DNA from 2 places in the Glutamicibacter sp. PAEs-4 genome. Region 1 is predicted to be linked to the other one. Evidence: riboswitches for the same ligand, from Rfam matches in the RefSeq annotation. Region 1 holds a riboswitch; the other holds the start of a gene.
What was found. A riboswitch is a leader RNA that binds a small molecule or an ion and turns the genes downstream of it on or off. The one in region 1 is predicted to bind thiamine pyrophosphate.

Region 1 (5,461 bases):
GCCCTTGGCGCGGGGCATCAGCATCCGGGGTGCCGGAAGCGAGCACCAGCTGGTTGGCCTGGAGCACCGAGGCAAAATGCTCATCGTGGGTGACTGCAATGATCGCAGTGCCCTGCTGCAGCTCTTCGACCAGCAACCCGGCCAGCTCCCGCCAGGTGTTCGCATCCTGCCCGAACGTCGGCTCGTCGAGGATCAGCACCTCTGGCGAGGCTGCCAAAACGGTGGCCACGGACAGCCGGCGCTTCTCTCCGCCGGATAGCGTGAACGGATTCGCCTCAGCCAAATGCGCCAACCCCAAGCGTTCAAGCAACGCATCGACGCGCGCCTGGACCTGGGCCGGGTCGTACTTCGGCGCGTTGACGCTGCTCGCCTGCGCACGGCTGGGTGCGAAAGCCAGCTCTTCGCGGACGCTCTGCGTCACGAACTGGTGTTCGGGCTCCTGGAAGACCGAGCCGATCCGCCCGATCAGTGCACCGGCTTTCCAAGCAAACGGGGAATTGCCCAGGCCGTCGGCCAGTTGCGCGGTGGCCGTCAGCTCACCGCTGGCCGGGGCCAGCAAACCGCCCAAGGCCAGGGCCAGCGTCGATTTGCCGGCGCCGTTCTCGCCGAGAATCACCGTGGCGGTGCCCGCCTGCACTTCCATATCCACCGCCTGGGTATGCGGCGCGGTAGCCGTGCGGGCGCAGACCAGCTGCCGCGCTTCCAGCAGCATAGCTCCGGCAAGGTTCTCGGCCGGTGCCACCTGCGGAACATATCCGGGAACCCATAGCCCGGCGGCAGCCAGCTCCTGGCGCACGGGTTCTTCGGTGTACAGCTGACGCGGATCCAGGTCGTGCGCGACTCCCCCGCCCGGTTCCAGCACGATAACCCGGTCCATATGCTCTGCCCAGGCTTCGAGCCGATGCTCGACCACAACCAGCGTGGCACCGGATAGCTTCGCGGCGTTCAGCACCGCATCGCGCAACGGCCCGATGCTCTGCGGGTCCACGTTGGCGGTCGGTTCATCGAGCAGCATGAGGCCGGGTTCCATGGCCAGGATGCCAGCCAGGGCCAAGCGCTGCTTCTGCCCGCCGGAGAGCTGCTGGGTGCGGTGGTCGAAGGACAGCGCGCCCAATCCGACCGCGTCCAGCACTTCGGGGATCCGCTGGCGGATCACGCCCGGATCCATCCCGAGGTTCTCCGCTCCGAAGGCCACATCATCGGCGACCCTGCTTTGCACGACCTGGGTTTCCGGGTCCTGCTGCATCAAGCCCACCGGGTGGCTCCGGCTGAATGCATCGTTGCCATCAATCAGCAGCTGGCCGGCAAGCTGCTGATCCTCATCGGCTTCCAGCAGCCCGGCCATTGCATGCAGCAACGTCGACTTGCCGGCACCGGATGGACCGAGCAGCAGCACCTTTTCACCGGCGTGGATCTGCAGATCCAGCCCCGAGATGGCAGGTTCCTGCCGCTCCGAGTGCTGCCAGCCGAAACCAGTTGCGGTGATTGACGCTCCGCGCTGGGTCAGCGAGGCGGCATCGGAATTGGCAACTGAACTCATTTTGCGGTTTCCAGGTGTGCACGCCGGCTCGCCAGTGCGCTCAGGGCACCGGTCTTCGCCAGTCCGCGCGTGGCCAGCCAGGACAGCAGCCCGGCGATGACCAGACCGGAAACACCGGTGGCGATCACGTGGAAGATCTTCATCCCGGCGGTGTACTCGACGTAGTAGGCCAGGATGTATGCCTCGGTAATGCCGGCGAACAGGCCGGAGAACAGGCCTGCCAGAAGTGCCACGCCCAGGTTCCACTTGCGGTAGCGGAATGCCGCGAAGACCAGCTCCGCGCCCAGGCCCTGGACCAGGCCGGAGATCAGCACGGTCAACCCATAGTGCGAGCCGAGCAGCGCTTCAACCACGGCGGCCAGCAGCTCGCAGTAGAGCGCGGCGCCAGGCTTGCGGATAATCAATGCGCCGAGCACCGCGGGGAACAGCCACATGCCGGTGAGCAGCGCGGTGGCTGGAGGGAAAGCCGCGAAGGCCAGCGAAAACAGGCCGTAGCCGGCACTCCATGCCCAGAAAATGACTCCTGAAGCCACGGCGATCACCGATGCCACGACGATATCGACGACACGCCAGCCGGTACGATGCTTCGAAATTGTTTCGTTCATTGTTGGTCCTCCTGTGGAAAGGAGGGGGGATGCACGGAATGAGGGCATGCTGCGCCTATCCGCATCCGAGATGCTCGACTTCCTTCGCCGGTACTAGCCGGGGCAGGTTCGAGGGTCTGCGATCCATCGCACTCTCAGCGTCTTGCGACTTCGTAGAAGTCTGACGCTCCCCTGTCGGAATAATTACTGCTCCCCCACCATACCGCAGGTATGCTGGGCAGAGGAACGATGTGTCACGAGCTTGATCGCGAGGAAAAAATGGATAAAGTGCAGAAACTTGTCACTACCGGCATCACCGTTGGCGCGGGCATGCTCGGTGGCAAGCTGGTTGATTTCATTTGGTTGAAGGCAACCGGCAGCAAAGCGCCACGCAAGGGCACCGAGGAAGCGGCTGAAGCGTCCTTCCGCCGCGCATTGGGCTTCGCGATCGTCTCGGCCCTGGTGGCAGCGATCATGCAGACCGTGGCCGACCGCAGCGCCAACAAGGTTGTTGCCAAGTTCACCAAATAGGCTTCGGCGGCAAGCCGAGAGCGGGAGCAGTTCAGCTGAACTGCTCCCGCTCTTTTCGCATTACTTGTCCTCTGGCGCTTCGGCCTTGGACATCGGTGTTGCTCCGGTGGGCGGTGCGCCGTTGACCCTGTTGACCACAAGGCTGAGCTCATCGGAGAACAGGGTTTCCTTGGCCGCGTGCTTGGTGCGGTAGCCGGAACGGCCGATCATGTGGGCGGAAACCGGCGCTGTCAGCAGCTGCATGCCCCAAGCCAACGCGAGGACCGGGATCACCGCCCAGCTGCGCAGGTAGATGGCCAACCCGGCGAAGATCAGCAGGAAGCCGAGCACCTGCGGCTTGGTGGCCGCGTGCATGCGGGTGAGCATGTCCGGGAAGGTGAGCAAGCCGATGCCTGCGATCAAGGACATCAGGCAGCCGAGGATCAGTAGGATGGCGACGAGGATATCGAGGAAGAGTTCCATTAGGCATTCCTCTGATCCGAGACGAAGCGTGAGACGGTCACCGAGCCGATGAAGCCGAGCATGCACGCGGCAACCACGAACAGCAGGTAGTCGGTGTGCTTGTGCAGCACCATCTCCAGGCACAGGGCGGCGGAGATGATCAGCAGCATCACGTCCAGGGCAAGCACCCGGTCTAGGATTGATGGCCCCTTGGCAACCCGGATCAGGCAGGCGATGGCACCCAGCCCGAGCATGATGCCGCAGATCCAGATGACGATATCCAGCATGTTTATCCCTTCCTCGCAGCGAAGTCCGGTCCGCATTCGCTCTTGATCGCCTCGTACTCGTCACGGCTGCCGATGGCCATGATCAGCCGGCGTTCGATGTCCCGGATAGCTGCCCGTGCCGTCTCCACATCCTCCGGCGACTGGATGTCGATGTAGTGCAGGTACAGGGTCGACGAGCTGCGGTCCACGTCGATCACGAAGGATCCCGGGATCAGCGTGAGCACGTGGCCCACGGTCATCACGATCAGGTCCGAGCCGGTGCGCAGCGGGACGGCGATGATCGCGCTGCGGGTGTTCTTCCCGCGGACCATTGCCAGCCAGGCCACGTGGACGCTGGCCGCGACAACCTGACCGAGGAACCAGATGAACAGCTTCACGCAGTACCAGAGGTTGATCCGGCCCGAAAGGACCACCGGCGGCAGCGGGAACAGGTTCACGATCACCAGCGCAATGACCGCCCCGAAGATCATGTTCGCCAGCGAGAAGTCCTGCCAGAGGGCGCCCCAGACGAAGAGCAGCAGCAGCAGGAGCGGCCATTCCTGCTTGAGTGTTGCACGGTGGCGCACGCCGGAGGTATCCAGCGCATCATCGATGCGCTGGTCGCGCGGTTCAAAGTTCTTGTTCGGCATCATCCCTCCAATCAGAATGGCAAGATCGAGCTGATATATGGTTCGCGGGCGATCAGCTCAGCGGCCACCCGCTCGCAGAATTCGAAGATCGGCCCGGCAAAGACGGTCAGGGCGATGCCCGCCAGCACCAGCGAACCGGTGGCATAGCGCATGCCCCAGGGCAAGGAGTGGGCTTCCAGCTGCTTGGCCAGCTTCAAGCCCAGGCGCGGGTTCTGCGCACCGCCGGCCAGCGTCTCGTCGGCGACCTGCGTCGCTTCGGCCACCAGCTCCTGGTTGGGCACCTCGGCATCGGCGGCACGGCGCCAGAACACGCGGGCCCACACGCGGATGATCGCCAGCAGGGTCAGCAGGCTGGTCAGCAGCCCGGCGCCGATCACTACCCAGGTCAGCGGGTCGGCGTCCTGCGCGGCAGCATGCAGCAGCCCGAACTTGCCCAGGAACCCGGAGAATGGCGGGATGCCGCCAAGGTTGATGGCCGGGATGAAGAAGAGCAGGGAGAGCGCCGGGGACAGCTTGGCCAGCGAACCGAGCCGGGTGACATTCGAGCTGCCGGCACGGCGTTCGATCAGGCCCGCCACCATGAACAGCGAGGTCTGCACGATGATGTGGTGGCCGACATAGTAGATGGTCGCGGCGATGGCCAGCGGCCCGCCCACTGCCACGCCGAAGATCAGGTAGCCGATGTGGCTGGTCAGCGTGAAGGAGAGCATGCGCTTGAAGTCCGTCTGCGCCAGCGCACCGAGGATGCCGATGACCATGGTCAGCGCGGACACCACCAGCAGGCCGGCGTTGACCGAGCCGCCCGGGAAGAGCAGGGTTTCGGTGCGGACGATCGCGTAGACACCCACCTTGGTCAGCAGCCCGGCGAACACAGCGGTGACCGGTGCCGGCGCGGTCGGGTAGGAGTCCGGAAGCCACAGCGACAGCGGGAAGACCGCGGCCTTGATGCCGAAGGCGATCAGCAGCAGCACATGCAGGATAAGCTGCGGGCCCTGGCCCAATTCAGGCAGCTTCACCGCGAGGTCTGCCATGTTCACCGTGCCGGTGGCCGCGTAGATCATCGCGATGGCCATCAGGAAGATCACCGAGGAGACCACCGATACCACCACATAGGTGGTGCCTGCGCGGATGCGTTCAGCGGTGCCGCCCAGAGTCAGCAGCACATAGCTGGCGGTGAGCAGGATTTCGAATCCGACATACAGGTTGAAGAGGTCGGCTGCCAGGAAGGCGTTGGACACGCCGGCGAGCAGGATCAGGTAGGCCGGATGGAAAATCGACACCGGTCCGGGCTCATCGCCATCGGCCAGGCCCTGGCTGGTGGCGAAGAGCAGCACGGCGAGCGAAACAACCGTGGAGACCAGCAGCATGAACGAGCTGAACCCGTCGACCATCAGCGCGATGCCGAAAGGCGAGTCCCAGCCGCCAATGTGGATGGCGTAGCTTTCCCCG
Region 2 (5,461 bases), 320 kb from region 1:
CGCCGTAATGAAGCAGGCCCTCGTTGAGCTCATACCTCACAGATACACGGCCCACCAGTTCCCCGTCGTCGAAGGCGGCAAACAGCGCCGAGCGAACCCATCCTTCGGGGATGTGCTCGCCACGGCGCCCTGCCTTCATCCGGTAGGCATAGTCCTCCCAAGCCTCAGCGGAAGTCCAGGTGGGCAAGAACTCGAAATCATCGCCAAGCATCAAATGATGGGCATCGATTGCCTGCTGTTCGTCGCCGATTTCCAATTCACGGATCTCCAGCGCAATTCCCATAGCCATGGCGCAAGTATGCCAGAGCTGGGCCGGCTCCAAGAAGCGCAGGCACTGCAAGGCCGGGCGCTAGTAGGCCACCTGCTGCCCCTGAACCTGCCTGGCCCATTCCACGGTGCCGCCGCTGAGGCTGTACACCTGGACGGCTGGCTGCAGATCCGGCCTGGCAATCCGCGCCGCCTGCTGTGAACGGACACCCGTTTTGCAGACGAACACGATCGCCGAGGCACCCTGCGCGAGCCCTCCCAGTCCTTGTTCTTCCAGTTGCGCGAGCGGGAGGGGCTGGCTGTGCGGGATCGCAATGATCTCGCGTTCCCAGGCTTCACGCACATCCACCAGCAGCACCGGTTCCTCCGCTTCAAGGTCCGCCAGTTGCTCAACGGAAATTTCCGGAACATGCCCATCGACAGCGCAGGACGCTGGCTGGTACTCGGCCAGCCGGCTCACCGGTTCGCGTTGCGGGTCCCTGGCAAAGTCGAGTGTTCGCACACTGGCTTCCCGTGCATCGTAGAGCCAAAGTTTTCCGCTGAGCGTGGTGCCGATTCCAGTGATGAGCTTCAGGGCCTCGGTGCACATCACCGAGCCGATGACGCCGCACAGGGCGCCAAAGACCCCGCCCTCGGCGCAGCTGGGCACGGAGTCCGCATCGGGGATTTCAGGGAAAAGGTCGCGCAGCATCGGACCGGTGCGCGGGTCGAAGACGGACACCTGCCCGGAGAATTGGAACAGCGTCCCCCAGACCAGTGGGGTGCCGGTGATTTCTGCGGCGTCGTTGGACAGGTAGCGCGTGGCGAAGTTGTCGCTGCCGTCGATGACCAGGTCGTAGTCGCTGAAAAGTGCCACTGCGTTGGTCTCATCCAGTTTGCCATCCACGGCGATAACCCGGACATTCCGGTTCTGCTCGTGGGCCATCCGGCGGACCGATTCCACCTTCAAGCGGCCTACGTCCTGTTGCCTGTGCATGGTTTGGCGTTGCAGGTTGGACAGTTCAACCGTGTCGTGGTCCACGACCCCGAGGGTGCCGATCCCCGCGGCGACCAGGTAGCTGGCAATGGGGCTGCCCAGTCCCCCGGCTCCGATTACCAGCACCTTGGCATTGGCGATCCTGCGTTGCCCTTCTTCGCCGACGCCGGGAAGCGACAGATGCCGGGAATAACGCGCCAATTCTTCCGGTGCCAGCTCCGGCCCCGGGGCTACCAATGCTGACTGGTTCACGAGAAGTCACCGACCAGGGTCTGCATCATGCCTTCGGTGGGCGAGGATGCCAGGGCGGTGTCGCGGCGCGGGATCCGGCCCGCGAGCCGTGCGGCTCGTCCTGCACGCACCGCATCCTTCATGGCCATCGCCATCAGCGGCGCGTTGTGCGCCCGGGTCACCGCACTGGCCAGCAGCACGGCATCGCAGCCGAGCTCCATGGCCAGGGCGGCGTCAGAGGCGGTGCCGACTCCGGCGTCCAGGATGACCGGCACCTGGGCCCGGGAGACGATGGTGGAAATATTGTGCGGGTTCAAGATGCCCAGGCCGGATCCGATTGGTGCGCCGGCTGGCATGATGGCCGCAACACCGGCGTCCTGGAGGCGCTGGGCAAGGGCAGGATCATCGTTGGTGTAGGCAAAGACCTGGAATCCGTCGGCGACCAGCTGTTCGGTGGCAGCGTGCAGCTCCAGCGGATCAGGCAGCAACGTGTGCTCGTCCGCAATCACTTCGAGCTTGATCCAGTTCGTTTCCAGCGCTTCGCGGGCCAGGTGCGCGGTGAGGATCGCGTCGCGGGCGGTGAAGCATCCAGCGGTATTCGGCAGCGCAATCACGTTGTTGCGCTGCAGCAAGTCATACACGTTGGACTCGCCTGCCGCCGAAAAGTGTCGGATGGCCACGGTAGTCAGTTCGGTTCCAGAGGCCTGCAATGCGCTTTCCAGGGTGGTCAGCGAACTCGCTCCCCCGGTGCCGAGGATCAAGCGCGAAGACAAGGTGCGTCCTGCAACCTGGAATGGATCGCTGTTGATGTCCAGTTCGGTGATGTTTTGCGTGTCCACGCCTAGCCTCCCTGGGCTGCGGTAACGAGTTCGATGCTGTGCCCTTCGGCCAGCGTGTAGCTGTTCCAGGCGCTGCGCGGGATGACAGCGCCATTGACCGCGGCGGCTATTCCAAGCTTGCTGCCGTCCACGGCCGCCGAGTTGCTATCCAGATCCTTGCCGATCTGCATGCTGATGAATTCGCGAAGGGTGATTCCTTCGTCCAGGTTCAGTTCCCGGGAATTGAACTTGATGCCAATGCTTTTCATGGGTGCTGCTCCGTTCGGTGGGTGGTCTGGGTTGCTGTGGCGAAGCGGTGTGGATTCACAGCCTGATGCAACGGATGGGTTTCAGAGCCGTGAATGAGATCAGCGGTGAGTGTTGCGCCCAGCGGAGCCAGCAGCACTCCGTGCCGGGAGTATCCGGTGCTAAGCACCAGGCCCGGGTCAATGCGCCCCAGCAGCGGACGGTCATCGGGAGTGGCGGGACGGGCCCGGGCAGTTGCCTCGTTCAGCGTGCAGTCGCTGATGCCGGGTATGAGCTTTCGCGCATTGTCCAGCAGCAAATGCATGGCTCCGATGTTCACTGCAGGCTGGCGGTCTTCCCGGACGCTGGCTCCGAGCACGAGGCTGCCGTCCTTTCTCGGCACGAGATACACCGGCTCCCGGTGCACGATGCCGCGGATGGTCCGGGTGATCAATGGCGGACCGGCTGGCCCCTGGATCCGGAGAATATCTCCGTAGACGGGGCGCACCGGCACCCGGTCCAGGCCGTCAATGGTGCCCAGTCCGGTGGCCACGATGGTTTGATCCGCTTCGAGGATCTTGCCCGATGCGGTGCGTACCGCGTTGGTTCGGCTCCCGTCGCCCACCAGCGCCTGCGCCCGCTCCTCGATCAGGCGGCCACGCAGGTGATCAAGCAGGATTTTGACGACTGACCGTGGGTCGACTTGGTGGTCATCTTGGCATAGGACTGCGCCTGCTATATTCGCGGCCAAGGCTGGTTCGAGTTTGCGGGCTTGGCTGGGCAAGAGCTTTTCCGCTGACAGGCCGAGGGAGGCTTGCAGTTCGGCCAGCTCATGCAGGGCTTCGCGGTCAGCCGGTTCGGCCGCGACGACGAGGGTTGAGTTCTGCAGGTAGTCCGGGCGTTGCCCGGTCACGGATTCGATGCGCTCAATGAACTTTGGATAGGCGGCATTCGAGGCGGCAAGCAGCTCGTGAAGCGGGCCATGGCCCCAGACCGTTTCAGCTGCCGGGGCCAGCATTCCGGCTGCCGCGTAGCTTGCACCTTGGCCTGGTGCTGGATCGATGAGGGTGGCAGTATGTCCCCGTGATTCCAGTTCGAACGCAACTGACAGGCCGATGATTCCGGCGCCAACAATATTCACATGCACGAGAGCACGCATCCTTCCTACGGCGGCATGACCCGCATCAGGTGTAGCGGTCGGCTCGGTGCCCTCTCAGCCTGGTCGATTCAGGCTCCCGCGGAGTACTGCGATTATAGGCATGATCCAGCTCATAAAGTCGAACTGGAGCAACCGCAGCTCCGTCATCTTCTGTGATGTACTAGTTGACATGGCATCTCATGACTTCCCCCGCGTGCTTCCCCAGGGATCTGCGTTGTCCAACACGATCATTTCGTTGGAGCAGGAGCTCTTGGAAACCAGCCAGCGCCATAGCCGAAGGCAATTGGAACGGTACTTGCATCCGCAGTTCTCCGAAGTGGGTGCCAGCGGCCGTGTCTACGATCGCGAGTCGATCATTGCCCAGCTGGCCCAGGAGCCGGAACGGGATTCCGGATCTCGGGAAGTCGGCAGCCCCGTGGCAATCCAGGTTGCCGATCAAGCGGTGCTTCTGCGCTGGAGGTTGCTATCGGGATCCGCCAGCGAGCGCAGTTCGCTGTGGATCCATGAGCAGGATCGCTGGCAGCTGTTCTTCCATCAGGGCACGCCCGCTGCGCGGCAGCTTTCTTTTGCAGAACCGAACTAGGCCGCATTAGTCGACGACGATTTCTCGGTTCGCAGGCTGCGCCAATCGGATGCCGAAGCTGTTTTCGAAGCCTTTTCCTCCAATGCCGATATGGATCGCCAAGGAGATGCCGACACTCCGGAAAAGGCCGCATCGTACGTGCGTGCCCTGATGGAGGCCGGCGAACGGCAGCAGGCTTTGGCCATCGCCTATCGAGACCGGCTGGTCGGTTTGGTCTGCGATACTGTCGATCCAGCCAATCAGAACGCATGGGTTTGGTATTGGATGAACCAGGACTACCGCGGGAGGTCTCTGGCCACTCGCGCAGTGGCTACTTTGGTGAACCACCTGTTTGGCGAGCTCGGTTTGTACCGTTTGGAACTAGGTCTTCGGGCGAACAATCCTGGATCGAAGCGTGTTGCCGAATGCAACGGGTTCCTGCGCGAGGGTGTCGAGCGCGGTAAGTTCCTGGTTGCTGGAGAACGCGTTGACGTGTACGCCTACGCGCGGTTGCGGACTGATCAGGTCCCCGACGTAGTGCCGTTGCCGTGGAGCACGCAGCCGTAGCTTGGCGGGCAACAAAAAGTCGCGGAATCCGGTTTCGGGTTCCGCGACTTTTTATCTGTCCCTCAGGTTTAGTGATATTGGCTAGATGCCTGGAGTTGATGCCGGCGGCGTCGAATCCGGGCCGTCGGTGGCCTGATTGGCCTCGATCTTTTTCAGCGTGCGAGCCGCAGCATCGCGGCCACCAAGTCCAAAGGCCAGCGCCGCGGCCAAAGCCGCGCCAATGACGATTGCACCGAAGGCCATATTGATGATCGAATCAGCGATACCCATGTACTTCAAGCCCATTGCCACGAACAACGCGATTGCCGTGTAGCGGATGATCTTTGAAGCGGTGGTGTCGCCCAAGAAACGGCCGATGACGTTGGCGATGACGAAACCTGCGGCGATAATTGCTGCGCCGAAGAGAATCTTGCCGCCCAAGGCCAGGATTTCATTGAGGATGTTGGTGATCGCCGGGAAGTTCAGCATCTGGGCCGCCATCACGCCGAAGAACAGCACGATGGCAATCTTGACGATGCCAGCGATGATTCCCGAAGCGCTCTTGCCTTCGGGAACAACACCCCATTGGGCAACAACGGAGTCGGTGCCCACCCCGTGAAGGGTTGATTCAAGCAGCTGGCCGACGAACTTGGCAA

Region 2: another riboswitch for thiamine pyrophosphate. It lies ahead of thiO (glycine oxidase ThiO); the one in region 1 lies ahead of ACR9WD_RS12465 (ECF transporter S component).

The regions. Positions count from the first base shown of each region.
Region 1 covers NZ_CP195017.1:2,638,050-2,643,510, forward strand. The annotation lists gene ACR9WD_RS12460 (ATP-binding cassette domain-containing protein) at 1-1,540, opposite strand, end outside; gene ACR9WD_RS12465 (ECF transporter S component) at 1,537-2,145, opposite strand; TPP riboswitch at 2,208-2,328, opposite strand; gene ACR9WD_RS12470 (DUF4235 domain-containing protein) at 2,404-2,655, shown strand; gene mnhG (monovalent cation/H(+) antiporter subunit G) at 2,716-3,117, opposite strand; gene ACR9WD_RS12480 (monovalent cation/H+ antiporter complex subunit F) at 3,117-3,383, opposite strand; gene ACR9WD_RS12485 (Na+/H+ antiporter subunit E) at 3,386-4,015, opposite strand; gene ACR9WD_RS12490 (Na+/H+ antiporter subunit D) at 4,024-5,461, opposite strand, start outside.
Region 2 covers NZ_CP195017.1:2,318,671-2,324,131, forward strand. The annotation lists gene ACR9WD_RS10880 (GNAT family N-acetyltransferase) at 1-289, opposite strand, end outside; gene ACR9WD_RS10885 (ThiF family adenylyltransferase) at 350-1,495, opposite strand; gene ACR9WD_RS10890 (thiazole synthase) at 1,492-2,313, opposite strand; gene thiS (sulfur carrier protein ThiS) at 2,316-2,561, opposite strand; gene thiO (glycine oxidase ThiO) at 2,558-3,685, opposite strand; TPP riboswitch at 3,683-3,787, opposite strand; gene ACR9WD_RS10905 (DUF4440 domain-containing protein) at 3,867-4,280, shown strand; gene ACR9WD_RS10910 (GNAT family N-acetyltransferase) at 4,317-4,826, shown strand; gene ACR9WD_RS10915 (mechanosensitive ion channel) at 4,908-5,461, opposite strand, start outside.